2 regions of the Dorea sp. AM13-35 genome follow, and region 1 is predicted to be linked to the other one. Evidence: predicted binding sites of a transcription regulator. Region 1 holds the regulator's gene; the other holds the start of a gene.
What was found. The regulator HrcA, encoded in region 1, represses chaperone genes, less so after heat shock. The targets are predictions, from matches to a motif close to TGTTAGCACTCNNNNNNNNNGAGTGCTAACA.
Positions count from the first base shown of each region.

Region 1 (5,069 bases):
CAGCATATTTTGGAATCACTGTTTTTAGATACAGCGCTTCCGTTTCGTGTAAGGCTGTTTAATATACTGGCGATCGTGGGAGTACTGATCAGTGTGATGAATGGTATTTTTTCTTATATGAACAGTGGAAATCCGGTGTTGTTATTTACCAATGGGGTGACAGCGGTCTTATCTTTTTCACTTTTATATTATGCATATAAAAGCCGAAATTATCAGTTCTGTTATTTTATAACAATTATAGCGATCTTCATGATCCTGTTTCCAATTCTGTTTTTTAAAGGCGGCGGTTACAAAAGTGGCATGCCATGTTTTTATGTCTTTGGAATTTTATTTACTGTATTTATGCTGGAACGTTTGCAGATGATCTGCTGTGTATTGATTGAACTGATAATCTATATTGCAACAATAGGAATTGCCTATGCATACCCGCAGACGGTTATCTGGTTTCTGTCGGAGAAAGAGATCGTTATTGATACCATCGTAGGCGTTGCAGTATCGAGTCTTGCTATCGGTACAGTTACTTACCTGCATTTCCGTCTGTATAACAGGCAGCAGATCTATCTGACAGAAGCGAGAGAAGAAGCTATGAAAGCAAATCAGGCGAAAAGTGTTTTCCTTGCAAATATGAGTCATGAAATACGGACACCGATCAATGTGATGCTTGGAATGAATGAAATGATACTCAGGGAATGTGATTCGGAGGATATCAGGCAATACGCACAGGGAATTGAAAAATCCGGAAATTATCTGTTATCATTGATCAATAACGTGCTGGATATTTCCCAAATTGAATCCGGAAAAATAAAGATTACAAAAGAACCATTTTCTATTTCGGCACTTGTACAGGAAATCTGGCTGTTAGGATCCGGACAGGCGGAAAATAAAAATCTGGAGTTTCAGGTGAAAATAGATGAAACGCTGCCGGAATATATAAACGGGGATGCTTTACATATGAAACAGATTATGCTGAATCTGATCAGTAACGCTGTGAAATACACGGAGAACGGTTCTATTGTATTCCAGGTGGAAAGATGTGGCGAAAAGATCCGTTTTTCTGTGAAAGATACCGGATATGGCATAGAGAAAGAAGCAATGAATACGTTATTTGATGCATTTACCAGAGTGGATGTGAAAAAATACAGAAATATTGAAGGAAGCGGTCTGGGGCTGGCAATTGTCAGAGAACTCTGCCGGGAGATGGATGGAAAGGTTGAAGTACAAAGTGAAGTCGGGACAGGGAGCAGATTTACGGTAACATTTCCTCTGGAAGAGGCAGGAAAACAAAAATCCGGAGAATGGCATCCAAGGAAAGAAATAGAAGAAAAGCATGCGCGCACTTTTGTTGCACCGGATGCAAAGGTTCTTATTGTGGATGACAGGGAAGAGAACCTGCGAGTGATTTGTTCACTGTTAAAACATACCAAGATCCGCACAGATACAGCAGTGAGTGGCTTGGAATGTATCGAGAAAGTCAGAAAAGGAAATTATCATATGATATTTCTTGATTATATGATGCCGGAAATGGATGGGCTGGAAACATTTCGGCGTATGAAGGAGATGGAAATCCGTGTTCCGGTGATCGCACTGACGGCAGATGTTACAAGTGGAATCCAGCAGATGTTTGAAAAAGAAGGATTTGCCGCTTATTTATCAAAACCGATTCGCTGGGAGAGAATGGAAGAGCTGCTTCTGGCTTATCTGCCGGATATACTGGTTACAAAAAGCAGCCGAAAAGAATGGAAAATATCAGGAAAAGATTACAACCGGCTGAAAGCACAGCTGCAAGTCTGTGAGATCCAGATGGAAAAAGGACTGCATTTACTGGATGGAAATATATATCAATATGCAAAATTGATAGAATTTTTTACAGATTATTATGAACCGAATCGCAGGCAGATGGAGAAAATGGAAAAAGCACTGGAATATGCAGATACAGAAAAGAAAAGGACTGAGATCCTGATGGCACTGACCGGTGAAATGCATACACTGAAAAGCAATGCAAAAGCAATTGGCGCAGGAGAACTCTCAGAGCTGGCACAGGCGATGGAAGTGCATGGCAAAGAAATGGATGCGGATTATTTCAAATATGCAATGCCGCTTCTTTATCTGGAATGGGAGAGAACGGTAAAAGGAGCCAGACAGTTCCGGAAAGAAATAGTGCAGCTCATACCGCAGAGAGAAAACGAAGAAGCAGAGAGTACCATAGCAGATATAAACCTGAAAGAAACCTATGAAAAAGCATTACGGGAAGCATTGATGCGTTATCAGGGGAAGGAAGCTTCCACCTGGAATCAAAAGCTGCTGGACACAGAAAATGATCCGGAGAGAAGAAAGCTGTTGGAACAGATCGGACAGAAAATCCGCGAGCTGGATTTTGAAGAAGCAGAGAGTATTTTCAGAAAGTGGAAGGAGGAACACTGATGGAGAAAAAACATGTATTGATCGTGGATGACGATCTGATTTTATTAAAGACAGCAGAAGAGATTCTGTCAGAATTTTACAGTGTCAGTGTAGCCAAAGCCGGGAGCCAGGCGATTGCACTTCTGGAAAAAGGCGTGATCCCGGATCTGATCCTTCTGGATATTGCTATGTCTGGAATGGATGGATATGAGACACTAAATGAGATGAAGAAGATTCCGGCGGCAGGCAGTGTGCCGATTATTTTCCTGACCGGATTTTCCGATGCAGATTATGAAGTGCGAGGATTAAAATCCGGCGCGGTAGATTATATTGTGAAACCATTTGTGAAAGAAGTACTGCTTGCAAGAGTGGAACGCCATTTACAATATGAAGAAGGACGGGCCAGAGAAGAACGAACGGAAGAAATAAAGGAGAATGAAACGTATAAAAAGATGCAGGAAGTGTTAAGCCCAATCGAGTGGAAGATTGCGCAGGCAGTTGCAAAAGGGATGGACAACCGGGAGATCGCGGCGGAATATCATTATTCTTATGGTTATGTGAAAAATGTAATTACTCGCATATTTTCAAAACTTGAGGTGGAGAAAAGAAGAGATCTGCGGAAAATGTTTGAAGGATAGGGGATGTTCGGTTGTGTTTTACATAGAAAAAGGCTATAATAGAGGAAATATATAACCACGCAGGAGGAATGCAAAATGAAAATTTTTGACACAGTAAACAAAGCAGAAGTAGAAGTAAATGGAACAGACGGACTGGTTCAGCTTATGAAAGACGGCCGTCAGGTAGATCTTTATCTGAAAGAGAAGAAATCTGATGAAGACGGATACATGAGCTGGGATGTAGAACACTGGTCAAGTGTAGATGGTAAAAGATTTATCCGCTGCTATTCATTAGAGGGACGTGTATTAAGTGAGTCTACAGGACATAATATCTATGATTTGGCAAATGATTTCAAACCGGAAGAGGCTGCAAAAGTAGAACTGAGCTAGACTGTTTTAAAGCGTTTGAAAAGAATCTAAAAAAATAATAAATACTGTTGACAAACAGAAAAAGGAGTGCTACATTAATAGTCGAAAGATGTTAGCACTCCTTTTTAATGAGTGCTAACAAAGAAAAATCCGAAAGGAGGAGAGCTGATGTTAGAAGAACATGGACTGAGTGATCGTAAGCTTAAGATTTTACATGCGATTATACAGACTTATCTAGAGAGTGGCGAGCCGGTCGGATCGAGAACTATTTCCAAATATACGGATTTGAATTTAAGTTCAGCAACGATTCGTAATGAGATGGCGGATCTGGAAGAACTTGGTTATATCATACAGCCACATACATCGGCAGGTCGTATTCCTTCGGATAAAGGCTACAGATTATATGTAGATATGCTGATGCAGGAGAAGGAGCAGGAACTGAATGATATGCAGGATCAGATGCTTCAGAAAGCAGATAAGATGGATCAGCTTCTGAAACAGGCAGCCAAAGTTTTAGCGAACAATACGAATTACGCAACGATGGTTTCCACTCCGATGAACAATTCCAATAAGATCAAGTTCCTCCAGTTGTCTATGGTGGATGAAGAACAGGTGATCGCGGTAATTGTTCTCGGCGGCAATGTGATTAAGAACAAGCTCATTCATCTGGAAGAACCGCTCAGCAATGAGAACCTGCTGAAGCTGAATATGCTTTTGAATACAACACTCAATGGTATGTCCATTGAGGAGATCAATTTAGGACTGATCGCAAGACTCAAAGAGCAGGCAGGTATTCACAGCGTGGTGATTGGCAACGTACTGGATGCAGTCGCAGATACGATACAGGTCGATGAAGATATGCAGATCTATACAAGTGGTGCGACGAACATTTTCAAATATCCGGAGCTCAGCGATAAGCAGAGCGCTCAGGATATCATCAGTGCATTTGAAGAAAAACAACAGCTTACAGAGCTTGTAACCCAGACACTTTCTCATGAAGAGAATACAGGAATCCAGGTTTATATCGGTGATGAAGCACCGGTACAGAACATGAAGGACTGCAGTGTCGTGACCGCAACCTATGAATTAGGCGAGGGCATGAAGGGAACGATAGGCATTATCGGACCGAAGCGGATGGATTATGAGCATGTTTTAAAATCTATGAAGCGTCTCCAGACAGAACTGGATCAGATGTTTCATAAGAATGAATAAGAAAGGTGGAAGTACCCTTGGAAGATAACAAAGAAAAGAGCCAGGAAGAGATGGTAAAGGAAGCTGTGGAGGAAGCAAAGAAGACAGCTGAAGCCACTAAAGAAGAGGCAGCCGAAGACGAAGCGAAGGAAGCAGAGAAAGAGGACAGCAAAGAATCCGATACAGAAGAGAAGAAATCCGGCAAGAAGTTATTTGGCAAGAAGGATAAGAAAGATAAAAAAGACGAGAAGATTGAGGAACTGACTGACAGACTCACTCGTCAGATGGCAGAGTTTGATAACTTCCGCAAACGTACAGAGAAGGAGAAATCCCAAATGTACGAAGTTGGTGCGAAAGATATCATAGAGAAGATTCTTCCGGTTGTAGACAATTTCGAAAGAGGTCTGGATGCAGTGAAGGAAGAAGACAAAGAGGATCCATTTATCCAGGGAATGGAGAAGGTTTACAAACAACTGATGACAACACTGGAAG
Region 1 covers NZ_QUCZ01000007.1:80,074-85,142, forward strand. Annotated here, with positions in the region: gene DW152_RS09040 (ATP-binding protein) at 1-2,421, shown strand, start outside; gene DW152_RS09045 (response regulator transcription factor) at 2,421-3,038, shown strand; gene DW152_RS09050 (hypothetical protein) at 3,114-3,407, shown strand; gene hrcA (heat-inducible transcriptional repressor HrcA) at 3,555-4,598, shown strand; gene grpE (nucleotide exchange factor GrpE) at 4,649-5,069, shown strand, end outside.

Region 2 (5,069 bases), on a different contig from region 1:
AACTGATTAACAGTCATACCGTGAGTAAAATCTGTTTTACTCTTGTCAGATGTGTAAGATTTAACACAGTAATTGTCATAATCCCATCCACCGGCATCTTTTTTCATTCCACCCGTTAATGTGAAAATATTTTTGTTGCTAATACCAGCTTTGATCATAATCTCAGTAGCTGCCTGTGCATAGCGGCTTCCGGAATTGCATACAACTGCATATTTTGTACCTGCAGGATCATTTTTGATTGCAGCTTCAATATTCTTTGTAGCAGATGCCACATCAGTACCTGATACAGCACCGTCAACGTCAGCAGAAACAGCACCGGCAATATGAGATTCAGCATATTTAGCAGCCTGACGTACATCTAAGATTTTGTATTCCTGTTTTCCGTCGATATCAGCTTTTAATTCTTCTTTTGAAATATAGTTATATGGAGCTTTGTATCCATCAACAGCGATTGTGATTGTTACAACAGTACCTGCTTTTGGAAGGTTCGCGGAGTTTCCAATCGTAGTTCCACCCATTGCAACATCTTCACTTGCACAGATACCTGCATAACAGCTTGATGTACAGATTTCGCATCCGGATGGGATTGCTTTCTGAACAGCACCACTGTTAGCGTATACAATAGTTCCTGTATATGCTGACTTGTCAGCATTTTTAATCGTATCCTGCATTGCAACAGCATCATGTCCTGCCCAGGAAACGCTGATATTCAGTTTAGAATAATTAGCGTTTGTTCCTTTTTTGTCTTTTACGGCGGCAATAGATTCACCATTCGCTAATACAGTTTTTGAATTTGTATTCCATGCAGTTGCTCCGAGAGAATCCAGTGCATTTGCCAGATCAATACGGTCATTCAGACCTGTGAAGATCGGATTGCCTCCGGAAGCTCCAAGATTAGCAGTCACGAGATAATGCATAGTTGGTTTTTTAAATGCAGAAGCATTTAAGATACCTTTTAAAGTAACAGTTCCGGCTTCTGTATCAACTTTAACCGGCTCAGTTACAGTGATAAGGCATGTAGCTTTTTTGCTTCCACCTTTTTCAGTTGCTGTGATTGTAGCCTGTCCTGCTGCGATACCTTTTACAACACCTTTGGAAGTTACAGTAGCAACTTTTGTATTGCTTGATTTCCATGTAACACCCTGATTGTAGAATCCAGTAGCACCTTTTACAGTAGCTTTTAAAGTAGTTGTCTTTCCGGAAGCTACTGTCTTGGAAGTTGTGTTCAGCTTAACAGAAGAAGCTTTCAGATCTTTTACTGTGATCTTGATTGTAGATTTTACTTTCTTGTTCGTCTTGGAAGTAGCAGTGATTTTTACAGTACCTTTTTTCTTACCAGTAACAATGCCTTTAGAAGATACAGTAGCAATTTTCTTATTGCTTGATTTGTAGGTTACAGATTTGCTTGCATTAGAAGGTTTTACAGATTTAACAGAAACCTTCACTTTACCCTTGATATCTACTGTTTTAGAAGTGGCTTTGAGGGTAATCTTTGTTGGCTTTCCTTTTACTGTGATCTTGATTGTAGATTTTACTTTCTTGTTCGTCTTGGAAGTAGCAGTGATTTTTACAGTACCTTTTTTCTTACCAGTAACAATGCCTTTAGAAGATACAGTAGCAATTTTCTTATTGCTTGATTTGTAGGTTACAGATTTGCTTGCATTAGAAGGTTTTACAGATTTCACGGAAACCTTCACTTTACCCTTGATATCTACCGTTTTGGAAGTAGCTTTAAGGGTAATCTTTGTAGGCTTTTTGGAAGCCGCCTCACTGTTCATGCCTGTAGAAGCTGCCATAGTAAGAACTACAGCAAGTGAGAGCATAAACAGGGAGATTTTTTTGATTGTTGTTTTCATAATAACAACTCCTCCTTGTCTTACCGTTAAAAACGGACACTTTGTATCTATTTAAGTATAGTTTCATATATAAATATAAGCAAATTGATAATATCTATAAAATGACTAAATAATAGATAATATCTATAAGATGAAAAATAGCCTAAATCCCAGTAAAATTGTGGGCTTTAGGCTATTTGTTAAATAAATTATTTATTAGCTTAAATAGAAGAAAAAGCAAGAATTTGACATTATCCTTCAATAGCAATCTGTTTCTTATTTTCTACGGCAGGTTTGGCTTCTTTTTTCGGAATGGTCAGTTTCAAAATGCCATGTTTGAAGCTTGCTTTAATATCTTCTTCAGTTACATCCTTGCCAACATAGAAACTTCTCTGGCAGGAACCGGCATAACGTTCACGACGGATATAATGTCCGGTTTCTTTTTCTTTCTTATCCTGCTCCAGTCCTTTTGCGGCACTAATCGTCAAATAACCATCGTTTAACTCAATGGTAAGCTCATCTTTCTTAAATCCAGGAAGGTCAATATCGAGAACATAACTGCCTTTTCTCTCGCGGATATCGGTCTTCATTAAGTTGTGAGCTCTGTGTCCGTAAAGTTTCTTCTCCATACGATGTTCATCTTTGTCATTATAAAATGGGAATCTGAAAAAATCATCAAATAAATTATCATTAAAAATACTAGGCATCATCATAAGTCATTCCTCCTTGAATCTCTATCTATATTATGTGCTACCGGAGCTTTTCACTCCGGCTATGAGCAACTTGTCGACTATAAGTTTAATTATAAGATTATCCTTCGATGGCAATCTGTTTTTTGCTTTCCACAGCAGGTTTAGCTTCTTTTTTCGGAATGGTCATCTTCAAAGTGCCATCTTCGAAACTTGCCTTAATATCATCTTCTGTGACATCTTTGCCAACATAGAAACTTCTCTGGCAAGAACCGCTGTAACGTTCACGACGGATATAATGTCCATCTTTATCTTTCTCATCGTTGTTCGTATCTGTGCTTGCGCTGATTGTCAGATAACCATCATTCAGTTCAGCCTTTACATTATCTTTCTGTACGCCCGGCATACTCATCGTCAGTTCGTAATCCTTTTCGTTTTCCTTAACATCTGTGTTCATAAGGCTTGTGTCACTATAACCCCATGCATTCCAATCATCATCAAAGAAATCGTCCAATAAGTTCTCTCCAAAAATACTAGGTAACATCATAAGTCATATCTCCTTTCAAAAGACATTCATAAAATATAATTAAGCACTGTCGGAGAATCCGATGTGTTGTTGTCTCATAGGAACATCTGGAATCAAGATCCTTTCTTTTTATCTCTCTTCCTTTGTTCTAACTGTACTATAACATCTATTATTAGCACTGTCAAGAGGTGAGTGCTAATTTCTGGAATTTTTTTATTAACTGAAAAACAAACTTCTATTATGTGGCATATTTTTCTGCAAAGTAAAACAAGGGGTGGCATTTAGTCTTACAATCGTTTATCCTATAAGAAGTACAGTGCTTTCATGTTCTATTACACAGATATAATATAAAACGTAAGATTCCAGACAGACAAAAGAAAGCGAAAACATATAGGGGATAAGAAAATGATAAGAAACATAGATATGAAAGAAATCTCGGATGGTAATTTATATACGGCAAATGACATGGTAAAAGCAGATTGTCAGGACTGCAAAGGCTGTTCTGCGTGCTGCCGTGGTATGGGTGATTCCATTGTGCTGGATCCTTATGATGTTTGGCAGATGAGTGCCGGGCTGGGTGAGACATTTGAAGAATTAATGAAAGGAAAGATCGCGCTCGGAGTTGTGGATGGCATGATCCTGCCGCATCTTGACATGGATGACGGGACGTTAGGCTGTCCATTCTTAAATGAAGCTGGCAGATGCAAGATTCATGCATTCCGTCCGGGAATCTGCCGGTTATTTCCGCTTGGACGATTTTATGAAGAAGATGGATTTAAGTATTTTCTGCAGATCCATGAATGTCAGAAGAAAGACCGAACGAAGATTAAGGTGAAAAAATGGCTTGGCATTGCAAATCTCAAAGCATATGAAAATTACATTACTTCCTGGCATGCTTTTCTGAAAAAATGCGAGACGGCAATGGCAGATTTGAGTGCGGAAGAAGCAAAGATTTTGCAGATTTTCATTTTGCGGACATTTTATCAGACACCATATCAGGCAGAACTTGCCGCTGGGGATGCATTTTACAGTGAATATGAAAAACGCAGGGAACTGGTGCGGATGAAGCTGGATTTATAATACAAAAAGTGAAGAAACAGGTGTAGGAAATATGAGAAATATTACAATCGGAATACTGGCGCATGTTGATGCGGGAAAGACAACACTTTCGGAAAGTATTTTGTATTTGAGTGGCAAATTAAAAACGTTGGGAAGAGTGGATCATAAAGATGCATTTCTGGATACGCATGAACTGGAGCGGAGCAGAGGAATTACGATATTTTCCAAACAGGCGGTATTTCCACTTGATCCGTGGCAGGTGACTTTGCTGGATACACCGGGACATGTGGATTTTTCAGCGGAGATGGAGCGTACTTTGCAGGTCCTCGATTATGCGATTCTTGTGATCAACGGAGCAGACGGAATCCAGGGACATACAAGGACACTCTGGAGCCTCCTGAAACGCTACAATGTACCGGTATTTTTATTTGTAAATAAGATGGATCAGGAAGGAACAGACAGGAAACACCTGCTGGAAGAACTGAAAAATGGACTGGATGACCAGATTATGGCATTTGATGTAGAGAAAGATACTTCTTTCTATGAAAATGCAGCAATGGGAGATGACCGGGCGCTGGAAGAATACCTGGAGGCAGAGAAACTTACGGAAGAGACAATTGCGGGACTGATCATGGAAAGAAAGGTATTTCCGTGTTATTTTGGATCTGCGCTTAAAGTCGAAGGTGTACAGCAATTGCTGGACGGGCTGGCAGAGTATATGGAAACGAATGCAGATGAACCGGCAGATTTTGGCGCGCGTGTGTACAAGATTTCAAGAGATGATAAAGGAAATCGTCTGACACATATGAAAGTGACATCCGGGAAACTGAAAGTCAAAGAAGTTCTGGAAAATCATCCGGAAGATGGTGAACACTGGGAAGAGAAGGTGAACCAGATCCGCATTTATTCAGGGGATAAGTTTGAGGCAGTTCCGGAAGTTTCGGCTGGAACAATTTGTGC
Region 2 covers NZ_QUCZ01000002.1:123,076-128,144, reverse strand. Annotated here, with positions in the region: gene DW152_RS03550 (rhodanese-like domain-containing protein) at 1-1,856, opposite strand, end outside; gene DW152_RS03545 (Hsp20/alpha crystallin family protein) at 2,087-2,548, opposite strand; gene DW152_RS03540 (Hsp20/alpha crystallin family protein) at 2,646-3,071, opposite strand; gene DW152_RS03535 (YkgJ family cysteine cluster protein) at 3,456-4,130, shown strand; gene DW152_RS03530 (translation factor GTPase family protein) at 4,162-5,069, shown strand, end outside.
Region 2: the regulator HrcA is predicted to act here: its motif matches at 3,221-3,251, upstream of DW152_RS03540 (Hsp20/alpha crystallin family protein).